Regions from separate parts of the Desulfitibacter alkalitolerans DSM 16504 genome, predicted to be linked through region 2. Evidence: riboswitches for the same ligand, from Rfam matches in the RefSeq annotation. Region 2 holds a riboswitch; each other region holds the start of a gene.

Region 1 (6,209 bases), on a different contig from region 2:
TCTTTAAATATATCCAACATATTTTCACTTTCAACCCTTTTTGTAGCCACACCAAATGCTAAACTAAGGGGGATGGGCTCATCATCGGCTCTAAGGCATTCTTTCTTTATGCGATTACATATTTCTTCAGCTACATATTCATCTGTTTGGGGAAAAATGAAGGCAAACTCATCCCCGCCAAGTCTGCATACTATATCCTCACTCCTGCATATTTTTTTGAAAACCTTGGCAATTTTTTTAAGGAGCTTATCCCCCTCACCATGACCAAAAGCATCGTTTATCAGTTTCAAGCCATTTACATCTCCAATGATAATACTTAATGGAAGCTGTCTTCCTGTGTCCAATCGTCTGAGGTTTTCCTCAAAGTAATTCCTATTATACAGGGTGGTTAAGACATCATGCATACAGAGGTATTTAAGCCTTTCTTCATGGAGTTTTCTTTCAGTTATGTCGTCATATATCCCATAGACCCCTACAACGTCATTATCTATAACTATGGGGACGCCTTTTATTTGTACATGTATGGGGCGACCAGATTTTGAATATCTAGTTGTTTCTAAACATATTGGCTTTCCATTACAAACATTTTTCGTAATTTCCTTTGCCTCGGCTAATTTTTCTCCAGGAGCCAACAATAAATCAATGTTTTTGCCCCTGACTTCTTCCAAACCAAACCCAAATACTCTTTCAAACTCACTATTTACTTCAATAATTTCATGATTCTTATTCAATAAAGCAATAGCTTCAAAGGAGTTTCTAAATAATGTCTCAAAGCACTGTTTCTGATACCGTAATTCCTTCTCGGCTTTTTTACGCTCTGTAACATCTCTAAAGGATTCAATTGCTCCTGCAATGTTGCCATCCTTGTCTCTAAGGGGAGTTGCTTTAGCCCAAAGATAGGCACCTGAATCACCAATTGCCGGGCAAAAGACCTCGCCTATTAAAGATCCATCCTTCACTCTTTCCATGTATGAATATCCTCTGGCCAGTTCTTGGTTATAATTTAATACCATGTCTATTAGTATGGGTCTTCTTGAGTTAAAAAATGGCAGGGCGTATTCATAATTGCCTTTGCCAATGATGCTTTCAGCCTTGATACCAGTAAGTCCTTCAATAGCCTTATTCCATAACAAAACCTTTCCGTATTTATTTATAACAAAAGTAGCCTCAGGCAGCGAATTGATAATATCAGCCATTTTTCTTTCCGATTCCTCAAGGGCTACCTCTGCGCGCTTTCGTTCATCTATATTTTCTATAGCAGTACTTAAATACTTGAAATTACCTTCAGCATCTTTTACAAGTGAAATGTTTAAACGACCCCAGATAATCTGCCCATCTTTTCTAACATACCTTTTATCAATACAGTAGTTCTCAATTTCACCGGTTATTAATGAGTTGTACAAATGTATATCCTTTTGCAAATCCTCATAATATGAAAACTTAGAAAAATGCATCCTGGACATTTCTTCAACTGTATAACCCAAGAAATTGCACAATGTCTCATTTGCTGTCAATGTATAGCCCTTAATATCAGAAACACCAATTCCTACTGATACATTTTGAAAAAAGGAGCGATATTTTTCTTCACTTTCTCTAAGAGCATTTTCAACTTGTTTTTGAGGTGTAATATCTGAATAAATACCGTAGCCTGCAACCACTTCTTCATTTATTATAATTGGTATTCCTTTAACAATAACGTTAACTGGCTTATTTCCCTTTCCATATCTTACAGTTTCAAAAGAATTAGATTTGCCTGATAATATCTCTTTAGAAGTTTCTACTGCCCTTGCATACTCATGAAGATATGTCTCATTTTCTAATTCACCTACTAACACATCCTCAATTTTTTTGCCCCTGATTTCATCAATATGGTAATCAAAAAGCTCTGTAAATCTGCTATTGATTTCTACTATTCTGTTTTCTCTATCAAAGTATACAATGGCATCAGTCGCATTTTTGAAAAGGGCTTCAAAGTGCTTATTTTCTAACATAAAAATTCCGGTATCATCCTTCTTTTTTTGTGTAGAAGACATTTATTTATCACCCAGCCTTAATTAAACAAAAACACATTATCTGAGAATTCTACATTATTTTCTAATAACCTTGTTTCTTTGAGAAGTTTTTCTGGGATTACGTAAAAAAATGGCAACAAACTGATTTGTCGCCATTTTCATAAGCCTTATTCTTTGTTACTAACCCCTGCTTCTTCAAAGGTAGCCATTTCATGGATTATCTTAACAGCTGCTTCTATTAGATGAAAAGCTAAAGCTGCTCCTGTACCCTCTCCTAACCTTAAATCCAAGTACAAAACAGGCTGTAGGCCCATGAAATCTAACATGATTTTGTGTCCCGGTTCTTGAGATAAATGGGAAGCAAGCATATATTCTTTGCATTCCTTCTTCATGTTATAAGCCACTAAAGCCGCTGCTGTTGAAATGAAACCATCTATAACAACCGGCACCCTTCTTGCTGAAGCTCCGAGAATCACACCTGTTAAGGCGGCAATCTCCAATCCACCAACCTTTTTTAAAACATCTAGTGCATCTGTTGGATCTGGATTGTTAACTTCCAGGGCTTTTTTAATTACCTGCTGTTTTTTTATCAGCCCATGGTCATCAACCCCAGTACCTCTACCAGTAATAAACTCCACATCTTTCCCACTAAAGCATGCAAGAATGGCACTGCTTGGAGTAGTATTTCCTATCCCCATTTCCCCAGTTCCTATCAATGCTGCACCTTTATCAATTTCTTCATTTACCAGCTTAATACCCACTTCAATGGCAGCTACTGCCTCTTCCTCTGTCATGGCTGGCCCCTTTGCCATATTCCTTGTACCAGGTCTGACCCTGCAATTATTTAAGTCCGGATGGTCTATTGGCTCCCCGGCTACTCCCACATCTGTAACAACTACCCTGGCTCCAGCATGGTTAGATAAGACATTTATTGCCGCACCATTATACAAGAAATTAAGTACCATCTGGGGTGTCACTTCCTGGGGAAAAGCACTAACACCTTCTTCTACCACCCCATGATCACCTGCCATTGTCATTACCACCTTATCCCCTAGTGTTGGAAGGGGATTTTCCTGAATCTGTGCTAGCTGTACGACAATTTTCTCCAGCACCCCCAAACTCCCAGGTGGTTTAGTTAGATTGTCTAACCTTTTCTGAGTTTCTTCTCCCATGGCTGGATTAGTTTTAACAATGCTTTCAAGGGTTTCTTTGAATAGTTTCACTTTGTTTACCTCCTCCTTTTAATGTATAAAAAAAGTTCCCAAGCTTAACAGCTCAAGAACTTTTCCATCATCCTTAAAGACCTAATGCTTTAGGCAGGTTTCCTGACTCCCGATTCAAACGCCTGTGGCCAGCCTTCCCAGAGAAACCTCCAGTGACATAACCTGACTCATCGATTACAGTGGCGGGACCGTACTGGAATCTAACCAGTTTCCCTTTTACCCCATATCTGGGCACCTAATACATTAAATATTCATTTATTGACATTATAATATTGTTGACCATCAATTTCAATATATTTTGAACACCATTATTTTGGGCATCATTCATTATCTCTCTATTATTTTCAAAAAGCTTTGATTATGGGCAATCTCCAAAGTTTATTTATAGTTAGCACAAGGCCCAATACATTTTCCACATACATCTGCAAAACCAATGGCACTGTGCTCATCAGCTACTTTTAGGAGCCTTTCATAACATAAAGGTTTATTAATACTATTTTCAGTTAATGCCCCAACTGGGCAGTTTTTTACACACTTCAAGCAGCCCTTTCCTTCATAAAACAGACAATATTCCTTAGCAGGCTTTACTGTTGGTTCTATAAAGTGGCTAATAGCAATACTGCCAAATCTGCCTGCACATCCAACTGGAGTTATTAGCATTTTATTAACTCCAAATGTACCCAGACCTGCGATGTAGGCAATACTCCTATGAGACCAGGCAGCTGTAAGAGTTTTTTCGTCAAAGTTATGTGTAGCCTTTTGATAAGCAGTTTCAATTCCTAAAGCATTAAGCCTCTCACTTAATAATATGCATATTTCATTTATTAAAGAATTGGCATTAATATATGCACTTGCCCATTTTTCTGAGACCCTGACTCCATCTCTATTGGATCGTGCTATTTCTATATTAAAGGGAACATAAAAAGTTACAATGGTTTTGACATTTTTTAATAGGTCCTCGGGCATTAAGTGATGAGGATGTAATTTTTTTAGTTCCAGGAACAAAGGGTCATTTGGATTGGCATATCCTATTAAGGGTTCCCTGAAGCCAAAGGGACTTTTCTGAACGGCTTCAATTATTGTACACTCAATGGCTGCTCTAATTTTATCCATAATGTTCTCTCCCATATTTAATATCCTTACTACCTATTATACAACCATACAGATTTTATAAAAAGCCTTATTTACCAATGTAATATTATTTCTCAGCAGTTAAAGCAGGTAAAAAAATAAGACAAGAGAAACGTCACCTTGTCTTGTTTTTGTTTGATGGTGCCTCGGGGCGGAATCGAACCACCGACACGAGGATTTTCAGTCCTCTGCTCTACCGACTGAGCTACCGAGGCATATATGGTGACCCGTAGGGGACTCGAACCCCTGTTACCGGCGTGAAAGGCCGGTGTCTTAACCGCTTGACCAACGGGCCATTTTAAAATTAAATGGTGAGCCATCCGCGACTCGAACGCGGGACACCCTGATTAAAAGTCAGGTGCTCTACCGACTGAGCTAATGGCTCTCATGTCAACAAGTCACAAGTGTACACTACTAAATCCAAAGTGTCAATAGAAAAATGTTTTAAATAATTTCATTATATTTCAAATCATCCATTTAAAGCAGCCTACTCTGATATCATATTATTTTCTACCATTAAAAGATGTTCAAACATTCTTTTACGAGCTTCCATTGAGTCACCATTTTTTATAGCTTCATAAATACCCTCATGAGCATCTAAAAGTGTTTGGGGCATTCTTTCTGTTGAATACAGCTTTTGGCGACTGGTGCGCATGGTATTTTCAATGGTATCTGATACAGTATTCATAAGCCTAGTTAATAAAACATTTTGTGAAGCCTGGGCAACTGTATAATGGAACTTCCAATCCGCCTTTTCACCAATTTCTGATTGATCAACATCTCGCTTCATTTCATCCAGGGCTTCCCTCATCTTTGCCAGGTCCTCTTCATCACGTCTCATTGCCGCCAGACCAGCCGCTTCTACCTCTAATCCTTTACGTACCTCTAAGATTTCAATGACAGTATCCCTTTCCATCAACAAAACTAACGCAAGGGGTTCAATAATTGAATCAATGCTTGTCTGCTTAATAAAAGTGCCTTCACCAGATTTAATTTCAACCAGACCCATTAAATGTAAGGCACTTAAAGCCTCCCTCACTGATGCACGGCTAACCTTAAGTCTGTCTGCCATCTCTCTTTCCGATGGCAATCTATCACCTGGTTTTAGGTTTCCTTCAGTAATCATTGCCTTAATCTGTTCTACAATTTGCTCATAAATTTTTCTGGGTTTTATTGGTTTGAATTGCATTAAGCATACCCCTCATCTTACCTTTAGTTTAGTAATAATTTTTCTTACATTCTTCTTTTTAAAGTTTAGCATTTCCTCATGTCAACGTCTATATTAAAATTCACCCTAATAAAGGTAATATTGAGCACAAAAGAAAAAACTGCCCTGAAAAGTTTATACTTAACAGGGCATGATGTGTTTAGTATTTACCGTCTAATATTTGTGCCGTGTGTAATACCTTTGTATTAGATTTTTTAACATCTAAACCACCCCGCAGTGACATTAAGCACCCTGGACAGTCAACAGCAACCAATGCTGCATCAGCATTTTCCACATTTTTAAGCTTACGATTTAGCATTTCTGCAGAAACCTCTGGCAGCTTCACACAATAGGAGCCGCCAAAACCACAGCAGCGATCTGCCTCTTCCATTTCTGTATAATCTAGATGTGGCATTGCCTGTAATATTTCTCTAGGTTCTTTTTTCACACCCATGCCGCGATTCAAGTGACAGGAATCGTGATAGGTGACTTTAATGGGACTTGTACAAGCTACATCACATGCAGCGGCAACTTCCTTAACACTAAGACCTTGTTCATTTGAATCCAGAATATGAACAAGCTTTATAAAATCAACTGCTTTTTCAGAAACTTTTTGGGCATCAGACTTTGCCTTTG
Region 2 (6,209 bases):
TTCCCTGGCATGATTTAAAACTTCCAGGTTTCTCATGCTGGTTAAAACAATTTGCAAAAAAGCATAAAAATTTCTTGGACTTACGGCAATAACCTTATGTTTTTCTAAAGCTTCAGAAATCCTGGAAGGCTGCCCATAGAAATTCTTGTCTGCTATGGTTTCATAGTATATGGCTTCTGATGGAATAAACATCAAGGCAAAATCCCCTGTCCCATGCTCAGTTTGAATATATCTGGCTGTTTCTTTTATTTGATTGAGCAAATCTCTCTCAAATAATTTCCAATAATACTCCTTGTCCTGCTTTGCCTCACTTTCAAGGTATTTTAGATAGTTATCCCTGGGAAATTTGGCGTCTATCGGTACCAGCATGTCTTTATATTTGATCATGGCGTCTACCACACATCCAGGGGATATTGTATACTGCCGCTGCCACATGCCCATTGGAAGCATTTTTTCCAGCAAATCCTCAAGTATGACCTCTCCATAATTTCCCCTTAGCTTTGGCATTGTCAGGACATCCTTTAAGGACTGTCCAAGCCTGTTGGCCTCCTCCTGCTGGGAAATAACCCTCTCCATGGTAGACTGCATTTGAACTAAAAATTTCAAGGTATCTGCAGCTTGTCTATTTAAATCTGCACGTGCATCAGTCATTTCTTTTTTTGAAGAAAGCATTGATTCTTCAATTTCATGGCGAAAGCCTTCCAGGTGATTTCTAACAATCAGGTCCAGGGTTCTGGTATTTTCATTTCCCTTTTTTACAATAAAATAGATAAGGAGCAGTATAAGAACAGCTAGCAGGGCAATTATTATTAACTCCATGGCATTTTTACCTCACAATTACTTATTTAGCATATTTTCATTCTCTTCATGGGGCTGGTTCTCATTGGGACTAACATGGATAAATACTTCCTTGATATTGTCATTGTCTTCAATTATTCTTTTTTTTGAAAGAATAGCAAGCTGATGTCCTTCGTCTACTGTTATCAAGGGATTGACCACTATGACACAGTCAACTATTAAAAAGACTCCATATTTTCTAACCTTGATATTTCTGACCCCTTTAACACCAGGCACTTCATTACATAGTTCCTTAATACGTTTTGGAATATCCTTGTCAGGTAATGTATCCATAAGTTCTTCTATTGATTCTCTTAACAGTTTATACCCTGCCCAGACAATAAACAGGGAGACAAGCCCTGCCATAACAGGGTCTAAAACGGGATAGCCAAAACGCGCTCCTATTATACCAAATAATGCTGCTACTGAGCTCAAGGCATCAGTCCTATGATGCCAGGCATCAGCAGCTAGAACAGTGCTTTGTATTTTATTAGCGGCCATTAAGGTATATCTATATGAAAATTCCTTGACCAGGATAGACAAGACAGCAACCCAGATTGTAATTTCTGTGGGTATTAATAAACTACCAATTAATATCTTTCTAACGGAAGCAACCAGCATCAACAAACCCACACCAATTAATACAAGGGAGATGATTTTTGCAGCTATAGATTCTATTTTCCCATGTCCATAAGGGTGTTCCTTGTCAGGTGGCTGCTTGGAAATACGCAAGCATATAATAACACACGCTGTAGTGAAAACATCCGTCAAGGAATGGAAGGCATCTGCTATTAAAGCCACACTATTCCCCAGTACCCCTGCCATGAACTTAATAACAGATAGAAAAATATTGAGAATTAAAATATGAAGGCAAACCCTTTCTCCATATTTATTTTTATCAAAATTATCTTTATCAGTTCCACTTGGATGAGACGTTTCCACACAATGCCCCCCTTCCTTCACCAATTGCAAGAGCAAACAAATAAAATACCCGCAGGAAAGGTCCCGCAGGTATACCTGCTGCATAAAGCCCAATTTATATAAAATAAATCTGACCACATTCTCTTATTCTTTTAAGTCAACTACATTTTATGCATAAAACCTTTGTTCTGTCAAACTTTTTGGGTTAATTTAGTGAATACTTTTCTATATTTTAGGAGATATTATGATTGTAACCTGTTATCTATTACAGGTCAACACATGAAAGGAGGAAATCAATAATATGTCATTAGACAGGATAGCCCTTATTTTAGTTATAATTGGTGCCCTAAATTGGTTGCTGGTTGGTGTATTAGGTCTTGATCTTGTAGCCACAATTTTTGGCGGCCAGGGCGCTGTTTTAAGCAGAATTATTTATACCCTGGTTGGCGTTGCAGGTATATGGGCCATTTCCCTACTTGTAAGACCAAAAACAGAAGTGAAATAATAGTATAGTTTTTGCGGCAGCACCTTAACCAACTTATAGTTAGTTAAGGTGTTCTGCCTTAAAAAGCATGCATTTCCCATGCTTTAGAAATCATTTTAAGAAGCTGAATTCCTGCAATGCTGTTTCCGTATTCGTCAAGTGCCGGCCCATAAATGCCTATGCCGCATCCTTCTTTAAACAGGCTGGCTTTATTTGAGGAGTATACTGACAGTATTCCTCCACTCACACCACTTTTTGAGGGTATGCCTGCAGAAACTGCAAATTTCCCCGATGCATCATACATTCCACATGTAAACATTAATGATTTAACTATCCTGGCAGCTTCACCAGGTACTATTTGTGTGTTTTTAACAGGGTGACGGCCGCTATTAGCAAGGACCGCCCCTATCCATGCCAGCTCCAGGCTGTTTATTTCTATGGAGCACTGCTTGAAATACAATTCCAGGGTCTGCTCCAGATCATTTCCAAGAAAACCCATGTCCTTTAGAAAATAGGCTAAAGATCTGTTACGGTCAGCAGTCTCCCATTCTGATAATAATACTTCATGGTTAAGGTCTGGCCACCTGCCTGTACATCTATAGATCAGGTCTAGTATTTTATTCAGCCTTTCATCCACATTTTTACCCTTAATTAAAGAACAAACTGTAATGGCACCTGCATTAATAAAGGGGTTGAAGGGCCTGCCAGGCTTAACTGTTTCCAGTCTGGCAATAGAATTAAAGGGGTCACCGGTAGGCTCCATGTCAACTTTTGATAATATATACTTAAAGCTCTGCTCCATAAGGAGCACTAGTAAACTTAGTATTTTTGAAATGCTTTGTAAGGTGAAGGGAACATGCCACTGGCCGGATGTCAGTTCTAGTCCGTTTATACCTACTACGGCTGCCCCCAGATCATGGGGGTTTGCCCTTGCTAATGCTGGTATATAAGTAGCCAGCTTACCCTGTGAAGTTATTTTTTTGTTCATTTCCACCCATTCAGCTAATTGGGCTTCTGGTGATAGTGTTTCCCTAGAAGATATCATAGCCTGCTCCCCTCTTTGTAAACTTTATTAATAATTTGTTCATTTCTTATTTTAATGATGTATAAGATATTTCTTCTAAAAGCAGGAATTATATGGTGGATGTCGAATAATATTTTATGATAAATATGATGGATATTGATGGATGCCTAATAGGGATGCCAAGTAAAGTTAAGCAAAAAGCAAAATTTAGGGAAGTACAATTAAAAAATACTCGCAGATAACAGGTGCCCATATAGGGAGAATAGAGAATCAGGTTTAAATCCTGAGCGGTCCCGCCACTGTAACTGGGGATAACCTTATCACAACCACCTCTGCATTATGCATTGGGAAGGGATAAGCAAAGATGATCCAGAAGCCAGGAGACCTGCCTGTAATCCAAGAAGTATGCAGGGTGATGGCAAAGTCCTCAACTATTATTGATATAGTTGAGGACTTTTTTATTTTATTATAAAAAGATGGGAGGTAGTTTAATTGAACAAGATGGTGTTTAAAATTAATGAACAAAAATGCAGGGGGTGTAGAAGATGTGAGGCAGCTTGTTCTTGGACCACTTCAGGAATGACTAATCCACGCCTTGCGGGAATTAAAATCTTTAAATCTGAAGAAGAGGGCAGGGACTACCCGGTAATCAACCAAACATGCTACCAGGATTTCTGTGGAAAAGCACATCCTAAAGAAAAGGGGAATAATGTTCCCCTGTGTGTGACAACCTGCTTATTTGGAGCTATAACTTTAGAAGGAGAAGTGATCTAAATGAATAAACTTCAATATGGATATGCCGGTAAAATCCTATGGATTAATCTCACTTCAGGAGAAATCAGGCATGAAAAGCTTCCCGAAGAACTAAAAAGATCCTACCTGGGGCAATCTGGCGTAAACGCCAAGCTTCTTTACGATTTAACAGATGCAGCTACTGATCCTCTTGGTCCAGATAATCCACTAATTATTGGGGTAGGCCCTCTAGGCGGTACATTAGCTCCATGTTCAGGAAGGTATACAGTTACAGCCCTTTCTCCCTTAACTGGAATATTTGGTGACTCCAATTCAGGAGGGCACTTTGGGCCAGAATTGAAATATGCAGGCTATGATCATCTTGTAATAACCGGTAAGGCCCCAGAACCTGTTTACATCTGGATAAATGATGATACGGTTAAGATCAAATCTGCAGCACTACTTTGGGGCAAAACAACCTGGGAGACTGAAAGGGAAATTAAACTGCAGTTGGGCCAGGATACAGCACAGGTTGCCTCTATAGGGCCTGCAGGAGAGAACCTGGTAAAATTTGCAGCAATAATCAATAACCTGTGCAGGGCAGCAGCCAGGACCGGCATGGGTGCAGTCATGGGTTCAAAAAACCTGAAGGCAATAGCAGTAAAAGGTACAAGGGGTATTACAGTTAAGGACCCTGATAAGTTTCTGAAAACTGTACATAAATGCGAGGAAGACATCCTAAATGATCCAATGTATGAGGTTTCTTCAACCCTTGGAACAACTGCAATTACTGGTCTAGCCCAGATGCTGGGCTTTCTTCCAACAAAAAACTTTCAGCTATCAGCTTTTGAAGAGGCCGAAAGCCTTCGCGGAGAAATCCTTCTCCAGAAATACGCAACTAAACATAAGGGCTGCTTTAACTGTGCAGTCAGCTGCAGCAGATTTTATAAAGTAACTGAAGGCGAATATGCAGGCACCGTGGGCGAAGGACCTGAATATGAAAGCATCTCAGCGCTAGCCTCAAAATGCGGCAACTCTAACCTGCCATCAGTACTAAAGGCCAATACCTTGTGCAACCAGCTGGGGTTAGATACTATCTCTACAGGTAATGTTATAGCCTGGGCAATGGAATGTTTTGAGAAGGGCATTATCAAAACATCTGACCTTGATGGCGAAAGTCTTAACTGGGGTAATCACCAGATGATAAACAAAGTCATTGATCTTATTGCCCACCGCAGGGGTATTGGCGACCTGCTTGCAGAGGGCAGCTACCATGCAGCCACAAAAATTGGCGGCCTGGATTTTGTGATTCACAGCAAGGGCATGGATTACCCTGCAGTTGATGTTAGAGGAACCAAGGGCATGGCCTTGTCCTTTGCAGTTTCACCCAGGGGTGGAGATCATTTAAAAGGCCTGCCCCTGTATGAAGTAGCACCTGAAATCTATAAGGATGATATTAAGGAAGAGTTGGGAATAGAAATAACTCCAGAATACTGGAAGGAATACTCATCCAAAGCTAAAATGATGATCTGGCATGAAAATTGGCACTGTATAGTAGATTCATTAGGGCTGTGCAAGCTGGAGGGAATAGCACTTAAACCCCTTAAGCCCAAGCATTTCAGGGACCTGCTAGCAGCTGGTACAGGGTTGGATATGACCATTGAAGAATTGGAGCTAATTGGGGAACGCATATGGAATTTAGAAAGGCTAATTGGTATCCGTACCAGGGGCATTAACAGACAACACGACCTTCCGCCAAGAAGGCTCATGGAGGAACCCATTGCCAATGGGCCAAACAAGGGTGAAAGACTATCTGCAGAGGATTATAATAAAATGCTTGATGAGTATTACCAACGCCGCGGTTGGAGCATGGAAACTGGATACCCAACTCTAGAAACCCTTAAAAGATTAGGAATAGAAAATGAAAGGAATTAAAATGAAAAAGGAATTCTTTACAATCAAGATAAGGTATTATTCCATTTATGCAGTTGCAGCGGGAAGGCTTGAAGAGGAGATTACAATAGAGCCTAATTCCAGCTTTGACCTTTCCCAGTTATTAACTACCCTGATAAACAAGTATGGCACAGCACTATCGAATAAAATATTTGATAAGGATTATAATTTTAAACCAATTTTTTGGATACTTGTTGACGGCAAACGAATGCCACTTCCTAAAAACTATTCCGAGTTTAAAACAAAATCACCTCCAAT
Region 3 (6,209 bases), on a different contig from region 2:
AGCGGCGGCTGTTTCTGCAAAGACAGCAGTTAAGGCAATGCTGTCTGCTATAAAGGCGATCATCGCGGCAGCCAAGGGCCTGACCGCCTTGATTGCCGCTGGCGGCTGGATAGCAGTGACGATTATTCTTGTGATATGTCTTGCGGGGCTTTTATTAGGCTCAGCATTCGGAATATTCTATTCCAATGAAAGCCCCGGCGGGAACACTCCGGTTATGTCGGAGGTGGTCAATCAGCTTAACAATGAATTTGCGGCAAAAATAGAACAGATAGAAAATGAAAATCCACATGACACCCTGGAGCTGTCCGGTAGCAATAGCATCTCCGCAAGCCAGTGGCGGGAAATCTTGGCGGTCTATGCGGTAAAAGTAACCGTCGATCCGGAAAACGGCATGGAGGTTACCACCCTCGACGATGCCAAGGTGGGCATCCTGCGGGACGTCTTTTGGGATATGAACAAAATCGACTATTGGATAGAAACTATTGTACATGAGGAAACCGTAACTACCACTGACGAGGATGGCAATGAAACCACCGAAACCATCACCACCACCGAAACCACCCTGCATATCAATATAACCTCCAGATCCTATACGGACATGATTACCGAGTACAGCTTCAATCCGGATCAGGTAAAAATGCTAAATGAGTTGATGAAGGACGAATACCGACATCTATTCATGCAGCTTATCGGCAGTTAGACGGATGTTGCCTATCCCCACAGGAAATCGCGGTCCTGACGGAAAACATGGGAAAACAAACAAAATAGTTTAATGACCAAATTAAGTGGAAAGGTGGAAAAACAGATGAACTTGGAAGAATTAAAGGAAATGGAATATATAAAATGCGTGGGTTTATTAGCTGAGTTGATTGACCTGGACACGGATGCAAAAGAAAAAATCCATAAGAGCTTTCAAAATATAGGGATTAAAAACTTTTTTCTTCATCTTGAATCGGTGGACTTGCCTACTGAGATTTCCGAGAAGTTGAAAAGCATAAAAGCCATTATTGAAATAGTTGATGTAAAAAGGGGGCGGGCATAACATGAAGCAGGATATATTGCATACCGAGAATTTTTTAAAAGGGCTGACAACTTTAACAGGACTGCCCTACAAAAAAGTTCAGCAGTATGTAAAAGAAAATAACCCTTTTAACATCCTGGAGCATCCCCACATTATGGAACCAAATGATAGACAGCTTGAAAAGATAGGGCTGCTCAATGAGTTTATTGCCTCTTACAACATTCTGAAAATCTATGAAAGCAATGAGAAGGTCATGCTCAATTCATCAACCATAGCAGGCCAATATTTTTTAGCCCTTTTGGGAGGAATGAAGGATAAAGAAAGGTTTATGGTTGCATTTTTAGACAGCGGCAACAACATCATCGAAACAAAGACCATGTCGGAAGGGAGTATCGGACAAACAGCGGTGTATCCAAGAGAAATATTAAAATATGCCCTTGCCTGTGATTGCAATACAATGATTTTAGCCCATAATCATCCCGGAGGGTCCAAAAATTTTTCTCCGGAGGATAGGGCATTGACACAAAGAATGGTTGACATTTTTCATCCCCTTGAGATCAAAGTTCTGGATCACATAATTGTTGGCGGTAGAAGCTATACTTCTATGGCGGAAAAAGGGATTATCCCCTGCCAGAGCAAAGGTACAGCAAATTATGAAATGATAACATTAGGTCCAATACCTGCGGAAGAAAAGCGGAATAGGTTTAAACATACACACTTGCGTTAAATATTCAATCAAATCACAAAATTGTCAATACGATGTTATTCTAAAACTAAGGAGACAAGTTATAATGTCCTTTATTGCCTTGAGGTAAATTAGGTATATCAGCAGACGATCACAAAACCAGGGAGACTGTTACATTCTTAAACGTCCTTCCCTTCTGTAGATGTAAAAGCTATGCCATAACGAATTATTTCATTGACGTAATATATACTTGTGTGATAGTGTTATATTAAATTGAATATTTAAAATTACAGGTGACGTAAATTGTTTTTTCGTCTTAAAAGGGAAGTAGGTTGAAATCCTACGCGGTCCCGCCGCTGTAAAAGAGGAATCCCTCCAGGAATGCCACTGTTTGAATGGGAAGGCAGGAGGGGTAATGATGCTTGAGCCAGAAGACCTGCCTGTGATAATGCGCCAAAGAACTCTACGAGCGATAGGGGGTGTTTGACTGAAAGTGTATACTGTCTTTTTATAAAAGCCTCTTAATCGTAAATGGTTAAGGGGCTTTTTAGTATGCTTATATTAAATTACCATAAAAGGTATGTGATTTTATGAGAAAATCGAATATATGCTCAATGTTTCAAGCCATGCTTGCATCAGTGTTATTTGGTGCGAGTGCCCCAATTTCTAAATTGCTATTAGGCAATATTGAGCCAATTCCGATGGCTGCATTTTTATATCTCGGCAGTGGCGTGGGGCTATTATTGTTTAAAATTGTAAGGCATATGAACCATAATTTTATAGAGATAGAAGCAAAAATAGATAAAGGCGATATTAAATGGCTAATTGGTGCAATTATCGCAGGAGGTGTTATTGCTCCTATTGTGTTAATGTTTAGCTTACGTAATACTCCTGCGTCTACTGCTTCACTCCTTTTAAATTTCGAGGGTGTTGCGACTACTTTAATTGCTGCTATTGCTTTTAAGGAAGCCATTGGGAGACGTATATGGTTGGCGATTGCATCAATAACAACTGCAAGCATACTATTATCATTGAATTTAAACGGTGAATGGGGTCTTTCAATAGGTGCGTTAGGCGTAGTATTGGCATGTACCCTTTGGGGTATAGACAATAATTTCACACGGAATATTTCAGCAAAAGACCCCTTGATTACTGTTACAATAAAAGGGATTGGAGCAGGTGTTTTTTCGTTAATATTAGCTTTGATAATGCATACCAGTTTCCCGAATATCGGAACAATATTAGGAGCTATGTTATTAGGATGCTTTAGTTACGGATTAAGCATTGTACTGTTTATATTTGCCATGCGTAATCTTGGAGCTTCGCGAACAAGTGCCTTTTTTGGAACTGCTCCGTTTGTAGGAACATTGTTATCTTTCTTGCTATTTAGAGAATTTCCAAGTACTTTATTTTATATATCATTACCAATAATGATTATAGGTGCCATATTAATATTAGGTGAAGAACATGGACATATCCATATACATGAATCTATGGAGCATGAGCATCGCCACAACCATAATGACGGACATCACACGCACAAACATATAGATGGAGAGCATTTAGAACATACACATTTACATAAACATGCAACTATTGAACATTCACACAAACATACACCGGATACCCACCATAGACATGCGCATTAGCTATTTTATAGAGATTTAATACAATAAAATATGGTGGCCTTGAAAACTAAATATCAAAAACAGGTACCGGTAATGATAAATAAAATTGTTTACCGGTGAAAAGGGAAGTCGGGTGAAAATCCTGCGCGGTCCCGCCGCTGTATAAGTGTAATTCTTCATAATATGCCACTGGGAAACCGGAAAGGCATGAAGAGTAGTGATGCTTGAGTTGAGGGGTTTTATTTTTACAAAAAAGGAAGGCAAAAGGCATGTTGAATAACAAAAATCTAAAAATAGCGTTTTATGGCAAAGGCGGAATAGGTAAGTCAACAATAGCGGCTAACTTATCGGCAGCTTTTTCCAAATTGGGATTGAAGGTACTCCATATAGGGTGTGACCCGAAAGGAGATTCTACAAGAAATTTGACAGGAAGTAAAATACCTTCGGTACTGAAAGTGATTCAGGAAAAGGGAACAGAAATTGAAGAAAAGGACATTATTCATTCTGGGTTTAATGGTGTGGCATGTATCGAAGCAGGGGGCCCGGAAGCTGGAATAGGATGTGCGGGAATGGGTATAACCACCATGGCTGAAGAACTGAATCACCTTGGGATTGTTAACAAGCCGTGGGATGTAATTGTTTATGATGTTTTAGGAGACGTGGTCTGCGGCGGCTTTTCGGTTCCTATGCGAGAAAAATTTGTCGATGCGGTGTATATTGTCTCATCTTCGGAGTTCATGTCCATCTATGCGGCCAATAATATCATGAAAGGTGTGCGAAGGTTTTCAACCGGGGAAAGGAATCTTTTTGGCGGGATTATTCACAATCGGAGGAATGAAAACTCAAAGGATGAGATAGTAAGATATTTTGCTGAGAAGTCAAACACACAGGTTTTGGATGATATCCCTTTTTGCAATGAGATTGTTTTTTCAGAGCTGGAAGGGAAAACAGTTGTAGAAAAATTCCCTGGGTCTAAAGCTTGTAAAACTTTTATGAATTTAGCAAAAAGGATAAAAGAAAACCTAAATTATAGTATTCCAAGAGCAATGGAAGACATTGAATTGGAACAGTTTGGAAGAATAATGCTGCAGATGGAGATAAAGAAATGAGCATAAAAAAAACATCGATCACTGATCAGGACATTACTTTCCTAAAGAAAGCCATTTACAAAGAAAGCTGTCTGGAAAATATTAATTTGGCCTTATGTATTCCGGATGTTCACGTTTTGGCCGTTGGTCCGGAATCGTGCCTGAGAGTCCTATATTTTCGAGCCATGAGGCAACGGCAGAATGACAGATTTTGCATGCAAACCATGGACAGTTCGGATTTGGTTGCCGGCAGACATTTAGATATGGCAAAGATGGCTTTGCAAAATATGCTAAAGGATGAGAAGAATCATATCAAAGCGGTCATTATTTACATTTCATGCACAGATATTCTCATGAATAGCGATTTTGAGAGCATTATAAAATGCATTCAAGGAGAATACGGAATGCCTATTAAGCTTTTTAAAAGGGGACCGCTTTCCAAGAGGCGTATATTGCCGAAAGAGAGGCTGAGCAACATTTTTGCCGGGATATTGGATGCATATACCGGTAATGATTATATAAGTGAAGGAAATAATAGACCAATTATTAATATTCTGGGAGAAGAAAAACTATCTGAAGAGTGTGATTTGAAAACATTATTAAGAGAACAGGGTTGTTACAGCATTCAGGAGTTTTTAAACTGTAAAACCTTTGAGGATTTTAAAAACCTGGCCAATGGAACTTACAGCATAGTCACTCATAAATTTGGAATGAATATGGCGGCACATCTTGAAAAACGCTTTGGCATTCCCTACTGCTTTATTCCTTTAACCTACAGCAAAGATGAATGTGATACGGAATTAAAAACCATCAACAGGATAGTAGGTGATCGCCTATGAACAAATTGTGGAAAGCTATTCCTCCTTTTGCCGGTGACTATTCGGGTGTGTGCTCGGTTCTGTATGAATTAAACTCGCTGAATGTCCTGTATACACCAGGTGGATGCAGCCACCCCATTGTAGAAGTGGATGAAATCAGAAGCTTTAACGATATGTCCTTCTATAGGACAGACATGAATGACATTGATGTAATTATGGGAGTAGAAGACAAACTTATAGAAGAAGTAGAGTTGCTCCTTGCAAAAACTGCCAAAGTAGATTTTGTGTCAATAATCGGGACACCTGTCTCCTCCATTACGGGAGTACATTTTGAGAAGATGGCGGAAAAACTTAAGAGAAAAACCGGGATACCTGTTGTGTTTTTTAATACCGATGGTTTTGAAAGCTATGTTTCGGGCATTTATGACGCTTTATTGAAGCTCGCTGAAAGATTCACATTGAAGGGCGGCGAGAGAAATTCAAAACATGTCAATATTCTCGGATATACTCCACTTGCTCTTGGGCATAAACTCCATTTGGATGAATTGGTACAGCTACTGGAGAATGTGGGTGTGGAAGTACATTTTTTTGCCTCGGGGAAAAGTCTGGATATAATCAAACTGGCTTCAGAAGCAGCCGTGAATATTGTGATTTCACCCGAAGGTACAGGCGTAGCTGAATACCTCAAAAATGAGTTTCACATTCCTTATACAATGGATATCCCCGTAGGATTACATGGAATGGGAAGGGTATTGAATTCGTTGGAAAGACATCTTGAAATTAATTTTAATGAGATTGTGAAGGAAAAATATACGCTGTTGACTACGAATACCCTTAATAAAGATACAAACAAGAAAGTCCTGATTATTGGGGAACCTTTGCTATCTGTAGCCATAGGCGATTGTTTAAAACAAGATTTCAACATAGGGCAGATAACGATAGCTTCAAATATCAGCGATAAAGGAAAAG
Region 4 (6,209 bases), on a different contig from region 2:
TGGAGGGCAATCCTTTGCTTTCTTTGACAGAGACTTGGCACCCTTTGTAGATGCTGAATTTAATAGACAAAGAAAGATGTTAAAAAATGAATTTTTTAAACTATATCCTGGAGCAAAGGATATGGACAAGGATTTAATTAAGGATTTAATTGATGAAAGAATCAATAAACTGGCCTATGAAAAAACCAAAGAAGAGACCTTTCAAGCAATGGAAGCTTTTATATACAACTGCAACTCAATGCACTCCAGGGCCGGTGCCCAGGTACCTTTTAGCAGCATAGCCCTGGGAACTGATACTACCTACGGAGGTCGAATGATAACCGAGCAGTTCTTGTTAGCATATGAAAAGGGCTTGGGTAAAGGAGAGCAGCCAATCTTTCCAAATGTAGGCTTTAAGCTTAAATCAGGCATTAATCTAAACCCAGGAGACAGGAATTACTATTTATTCAGGCTAGCCATGTATGTTGCAGGAAAAAGGCTGTTTCCTGCATTTATAAATCTAGATGCCAGTTTCAACGCCAAATACCAGGACGAAGTAGCTTATATGGGATGTCGTACAAGGGTTATTGCCAATGTAAATGGGCCGGAGGTGACAGATGGCAGGGGAAACCTTTCATTTACCACTATCAATCTACCTAGAATTGGTATTGAGGCAGCTGGAAATTGGAAGAATTTTTATAGAAAGCTTGACGAAACAGTAGACCTGGTTATTGACCAACTCCTTCATAGATATGACATACAAAAAAATCTAAAAATTACTGATTTTCCTTTTTTATTTGGTGAGGAGCTTTATCTGGGAAGCGATGCCCTTAAGCCTGGTGAGAAAATAGAAACATGCATAAGGAATGGAACACTGAGCATGGGCTTTATTGGCCTTGCCGAGATTCTAGTAGCCATGACAGGCAAGCACCATGGTGAATGTGAAGTAGCTCAAAGCAAAGGGTTGGAAATAATAGGGCATTTGCGCAGGAGAGTGAACGAGGCCACAGTTAAACATGGGTTAAACTTTACTCTCCTTGCCACCCCTGCAGAAGGCTTGAGCGGCAAATTTCTAAAGATGGATATTCAAAAATTTGGAGTAATTAAAGGTATTACAGACAAAGAATGGTATACAAACTCCTTTCATGTACCAGTAGAGTATAACATGTTTCTATTTGATAAAATCAAGGTTGAGGCCCCATACCATAAATTTTGCAACGCAGGACATATTTCCTATGTAGAAATGGCGAGCAGTATGGAACACAACTTGATAGCTTATGAGCAGATTGTAAGAGAAATGCATGCCCAGGATATGGGATATTTTGCAATTAACTTTCCAGTGGACTGCTGCAGTGGATGTGGTCATTCAGGTGTTATATATGAAGACAATTGCCCAGTTTGCCAGAGCAAATCAATAAAGAGAATAAGGAGGATTACTGGATATCTCTCTACTCTTAATAAATTTAATAATGCAAAAAAACAAGAAGAGAAAAACAGGGTGATCCACTTTGAAGGAAACTAAAATGTATTTGCAAATTGCTGATTACATTAGAACCAGTGTTGTGGATGGACCTGGAATCAGGCAGGTATTATTTTTATCCGGGTGCAATTTTGCTTGCAAGGGATGTCATAATCCTAAGCTTCAGGACTTTCATTATGGAAAATCAATGTCAATAACAGACGTAGAAAAACTTTTTACTTTTGATAAGAGAATAAATAGAGTAACTTTTACTGGAGGAGAGCCCATGGAGCAGGCTTTTGTTCTAGAAAAACTTGCCACCAGGTTAATAAGCAAGGGCGTGGAGGATATATTAATTTACTCGGGCTATATAATTGAAGAAATCTTATCTGAAGGAGATGAGAATAAAATCAAACTTTTAAAAAAGTGCAGTACCCTTATAGATGGTAGATTTGAGATTAGCAAAAAAGACCTTAGGCTTCCTTTTAGAGGTTCAGCTAATCAAAGGATCATTGATTTGCGAAAAATAAGGTCTTTATTAGTTAATAATCCGGTCAGCCAAGTTGTCAGACCTTAAAAAATTTCTCCTTTACCATATGTTTTTTTCTTGGTAAGATATAGTAAAATATAAGCTTTTAGATATTTGTAAGATATAAAAACAAGGGGGTTTAATATCAAAAGGAGGTTAGCAATGAGAATGAATAATATCGAAAGAATTTTAAAAGATATTTTACAAGGCCAGCAGGAAATGCGCGGAGACATAAAGCAAATGCAAGGTGATATTGCGGAGCTAAGAAGCAATCAACAGCAAATGCAAGGAGATATCAAGCAAATGCAAGGTGATATCACACAGATGCGTGGAGATATCAAGCAAATGCAAGGTGATATTACAGAGTTAAAAACAAATCAGCAGGTCATGCGAGGAGATATTCAACATATACAGGAAGATATTAAAGAAGTTAAGTGCGATATAAAGGATATTAAATTAAAGCTTGATGATTTGGAAATTAAAAATGCTGAAAGACATATTGAGATTTATGGTGAAATCAAAGCTCTTCGAAAGGACTTTTTAGCCATTGAATCAGTAACAGCTAAAAACTGGAATGATATTGTTCATCTTAAAGGTGTTAAGCTTATATAAAGGGCAAAATCTTTAGTTTAAAATTATTTGGGATATATTTGTATAATAATTTTCTTATTTAATGAAGTCGGGTCACAGCAAATCTCAAATTCTATCTTAATAAAAAGGTAATTAACTAGTTTGGGAATTTCTTAATTGACAGTTCAAATCTTTGTTGTTAAGCTGTAAATATAGTATAATTTAATACTTGTATGAAGCAAGTGATACTTCATGGAGAAGTAGAGAGGGAAGCTGGTTAGAATCCAGCACGGACCCGCCACTGTGAAGGGTAGTCAAGCTGCATTTGTGTCACTAGGCATTAGCCCTAGGAAGACGCAGTATTGACAATGACCTGAAGTCAGGAAACCTGCTTGTTTTATAAACTAATAGCTTGCCCACGTGGACTTGGGAAGGGTTGTTTTTTATTGTCTTGATTACCTTAAGACGTATCCCTTTTGCCATGTACCGCAAAAGGGTTTTTGTTTTAGAAATAGCGTTTTAGAAGGGAAGATGATATACAGTGCGTGCCTATATTCTGCAAAGACTGCTGTACTTGATACCTGTATTTTTTGGTGTTTCTCTTTTAACCTACAGTTTAAGTAAACTAGCCCCGGGGGATCCAGCAGAAATAAAACTTAGACAGGCTGGCTTTGAACCTACCCAACAGATGCTTGAAGCTACAAGACAACAAATGGGATTAAATGATCCAGAATATGTTCAATTCTTAAATTGGTTAAGTGGGGTACTTAAGGGTGACCTGGGTGTGTCCTTTTATTCTGGTACTCCTGTGACACAGGAAATATTATATAGGCTTCCGGCAACCTTTGAACTAACCTTTGCTGCTTTAATAGTAATGATTGCCATAGCAATGCCTGTTGGAGTTTTAGCGGCAGTTTATAAGGGCACGTGGGTTGATAATATAAGCAGAGTATTTGCTTTTTTAGGTGCATCAATGCCAGCGTTTTGGTTGGGTTTAATACTAATGTATTATCTATCAGTGAAATATACGATTTTCCCGGTAATGGGCAGACATGGCATAGATAGCCTGGTATTGCCTGCAGTTACCCTGGGTATGGGAATGGCTGCAACCTATACTAGACTATTAAGAGCTAGTATTTTAGAGGTATTGGGACAGGATTATATAATGGCGGCAAGGGCTCGGGGACTAAAGGAAAGGATAGTTATTGTAAACCATGCCTTAAAAAATGCACTTATATCAATTGTAACCCTACTTGGTATGTCACTGGGCTTTTTGCTCGGGGGTACGGTGATTGTTGAAACTGTGTTTTCTTGGCCAGGGGTTGGTAAATATGCAGTTGAGGCTATTTTCAACCGAGACTACCCAGTAATTCAGGGGTATGTTCTGTGGATGGCAGTAATATTTGTACTGGCAAACCTTCTCGTAGACATTTCCTATAGGTTTTTAGACCCGCGCATACGCTTAGGAAGGGGGTCTTGACATAGGCATAATTAGGAGCTTGGCTAAAGATAAGATGGCCCTAATCGGACTCATAGTAATTTTAAGTATAGTACTTTTAGGTATATTTGCACCCTATGTAACCCCTTATTCTCCAGATAAACAGAATTTAAAGCAAACACTCAAACCACCAGATAAGGATTTTCTAATGGGTACGGATCATCTGGGAAGATGCATATTTACGAGGATAGTATATGGAATAAGATTATCACTTGGAGTTTCCTTTGTTGTAATAAGCATCATTTTTACCTTGGGGGTTGCGATTGGTACAACTGCAGGCTATATGGGTGGAAAAATCGATAACCTTTTTATGCGGTTTGCAGATGTTATTCTGGCCTTTCCAGGACTTGTTTTAGCCATTGGCATAGCTGGCATTCTTGGACCAAGCTTAATCAATATAATGTTAGCTTTAGCTGCTGTTAACTGGGTTGGTTATGCCAGGATAGCCCGGGGACTAGTTCTATCACTACGGGAAAAGGAGTATGTACTGGCAGCAAGAGTCAGCGGAAGCACTCATTTAAACATTATTTTTAGACACATACTGCCCAATATGATTTCTCCCCTAATAGTGCTGGCAACCTTAGACATGGGGGCTATCATATTACAAATATCTGGACTGTCTTTCCTGGGATTAGGTGCTCAGCCCCCAGATCCAGAATGGGGTGCCATGTTAAATGACGGTAGATTCTTTTTTCAAAGGGCACCTTGGTTAATGCTTTTTCCTGGGTTTGCTATCTTAATAGTTGTTATGGCCTTTAATCTGGTAGGTGATGGCCTGCGAGATGTCCTGGATCCAAAGTTCAAAAAAATAATCTCACATAAGAGGGTGATGTAATGTTAGAAGCAAGGATTGAAAAGTACTGGACAGGCAGAGCTAATGGATATAGCGAAGCGATACAGGAAGACATGAACTCTTTTAAAAAAAATGCATGGCAGACAGTTATTAAGGATTATGTAGGAACTGATGGACCAATTAAAGCTTTAGATGTGGGAACGGGTCCTGGCTTTTTTGCAGTAATTATGGCTGAACTTGGTTATGAGGTCACAGCCTTAGATACCAGCAGTGAAATGCTTAAAGAGGCTAAAAAAAATGCTCAATTTGCCGGCTTTGAAATAACCACAATCAAGGGAGATGCACATAGAATTGAGCTTTCAGATGGCAGCTTTGATTTAATCATTTCTCGAAATCTAGTTTGGACTCTGCCAAACCCAATGGAAGCTTATGCTGAATGGTATAGACTTCTTAACCCAAGAGGAAAAGTTTTAGTTTTTGATGCTAACTGGTATTTACGTCTCTCGGTTCCACAGCTTCAGGAAAAGTATGAGGCCTGCAGACAAGAGGCAGTAAAAAAAGGCTATTCCGATGGTGTGACCTCAAATCAGCACAAAGAATGTGAGGAGTTGGCTAGAAAACTACCTTTGACCTATGAGAAAAGACCTGAGTGGGATAAAAAAGCCTTAGCCCAGTGTGGATTTAATACGATAGATATAGCTGAAAACATCAATGACGTTGTTTATGATGAAAGACAAAAAACCATGTATAGTGAAGTACCACTATTTGCAGTTTTCGCGAGAAAATAACTTATTAGATTAGATTGGGAGACCACGGTGGAGATATTAACCAATAGTCTTAAGGAACAACTAAGGAAGAAAGCCAATTATATGGGAGCAGACTTGTTTGGTGTTGCTGATTTGGAAAAAGCCAAGCCTTACATAAAAGACAATTATGGACTTGAATTTTCAAAGTACCCATCAGCAGTTTCCATTGGGGTTTTCTTTCCAAAAGAAATCATACGCCTTTTAGAAGAGGGGCCACAGCAGGTTTATTCCTATTACTATAGTGTGATAAACCAAAAGCTGGATGAAATTTCCCTGCTGCTGGCAAACCATCTTGAAAGGATGGGATACAAGGTGTTTCCCATCCCAGCTTCTCAACAGCTCTTAACTAATAAATATAAGGGTATCTTTTCTCATAAGCTGGCTGCTTCACTGGCGGGTTTAGGTTGGATTGGCAAATCATGCTGTTTAATTAATGAGCAGGTCGGGCCTAGATTGAGGTTAGCTACAATATTAACCAACGCACCTCTTGAACCAGACACCCCAACGAATAACAAGTGCGGCAGCTGTACGGCCTGTGTAAAAGCTTGCACTCCTCAGGCAATTATAGGTGTAGC

What was found. Region 2 has a riboswitch for cobalamin ahead of K364_RS0121385 (4Fe-4S dicluster domain-containing protein). Riboswitches for the same ligand answer to the same signal wherever they lie in the genome.
Region 1: another riboswitch for cobalamin. It lies ahead of cobT (nicotinate-nucleotide--dimethylbenzimidazole phosphoribosyltransferase); the one in region 2 lies ahead of K364_RS0121385 (4Fe-4S dicluster domain-containing protein).
Region 3: another riboswitch for cobalamin. It lies ahead of K364_RS0115910 (DMT family transporter); the one in region 2 lies ahead of K364_RS0121385 (4Fe-4S dicluster domain-containing protein).
Region 4: another riboswitch for cobalamin. It lies ahead of nikB (nickel ABC transporter permease); the one in region 2 lies ahead of K364_RS0121385 (4Fe-4S dicluster domain-containing protein).

The regions. Positions count from the first base shown of each region.
Region 1 is NZ_KK211103.1:29,556-35,764, forward strand. Features, by position in the region: gene K364_RS25820 (PAS domain S-box protein) at 1-2,033, opposite strand, end outside; gene cobT (nicotinate-nucleotide--dimethylbenzimidazole phosphoribosyltransferase) at 2,180-3,235, opposite strand; cobalamin riboswitch at 3,311-3,489, opposite strand; gene K364_RS0116605 (hypothetical protein) at 3,614-4,348, opposite strand; tRNA gene K364_RS0116610 (tRNA-Phe) at 4,506-4,581, opposite strand; tRNA gene K364_RS0116615 (tRNA-Glu) at 4,587-4,661, opposite strand; tRNA gene K364_RS0116620 (tRNA-Lys) at 4,676-4,751, opposite strand; gene K364_RS0116625 (FadR/GntR family transcriptional regulator) at 4,854-5,555, opposite strand; gene ldhH (L-lactate dehydrogenase (quinone) large subunit LdhH) at 5,734-6,209, opposite strand, start outside.
Region 2 is NZ_KK211106.1:106,462-112,670, reverse strand. Features, by position in the region: gene K364_RS25935 (DNA recombination protein RmuC) at 1-819, opposite strand, end outside; gene K364_RS0121405 (cation diffusion facilitator family transporter) at 838-1,779, opposite strand; gene K364_RS0121400 (DUF378 domain-containing protein) at 2,060-2,263, shown strand; gene glsA (glutaminase A) at 2,322-3,287, opposite strand; cobalamin riboswitch at 3,493-3,673, shown strand; gene K364_RS0121385 (4Fe-4S dicluster domain-containing protein) at 3,759-4,040, shown strand; gene K364_RS0121380 (aldehyde ferredoxin oxidoreductase family protein) at 4,041-5,933, shown strand; gene K364_RS0121375 (MoaD/ThiS family protein) at 5,920-6,209, shown strand, end outside.
Region 3 is NZ_KK211102.1:327,798-334,006, reverse strand. Features, by position in the region: gene K364_RS25815 (hypothetical protein) at 1-700, shown strand, start outside; gene K364_RS0115920 (hypothetical protein) at 806-1,042, shown strand; gene K364_RS24490 (JAB domain-containing protein) at 1,044-1,748, shown strand; cobalamin riboswitch at 1,981-2,164, shown strand; gene K364_RS0115910 (DMT family transporter) at 2,297-3,355, shown strand; cobalamin riboswitch at 3,400-3,590, shown strand; gene K364_RS0115905 (nitrogenase iron protein NifH) at 3,604-4,443, shown strand; gene K364_RS0115900 (nitrogenase component 1) at 4,440-5,261, shown strand; gene K364_RS0115895 (nitrogenase component 1) at 5,258-6,209, shown strand, end outside.
Region 4 is NZ_KK211103.1:103,270-109,478, reverse strand. Features, by position in the region: gene K364_RS0116965 (anaerobic ribonucleoside triphosphate reductase) at 1-1,501, shown strand, start outside; gene nrdG (anaerobic ribonucleoside-triphosphate reductase activating protein) at 1,488-2,015, shown strand; gene K364_RS0116955 (hypothetical protein) at 2,130-2,579, shown strand; cobalamin riboswitch at 2,761-2,947, shown strand; gene nikB (nickel ABC transporter permease) at 3,079-4,017, shown strand; gene nikC (nickel transporter permease) at 4,037-4,870, shown strand; gene K364_RS0116940 (class I SAM-dependent methyltransferase) at 4,870-5,616, shown strand; gene K364_RS0116935 (epoxyqueuosine reductase) at 5,644-6,209, shown strand, end outside.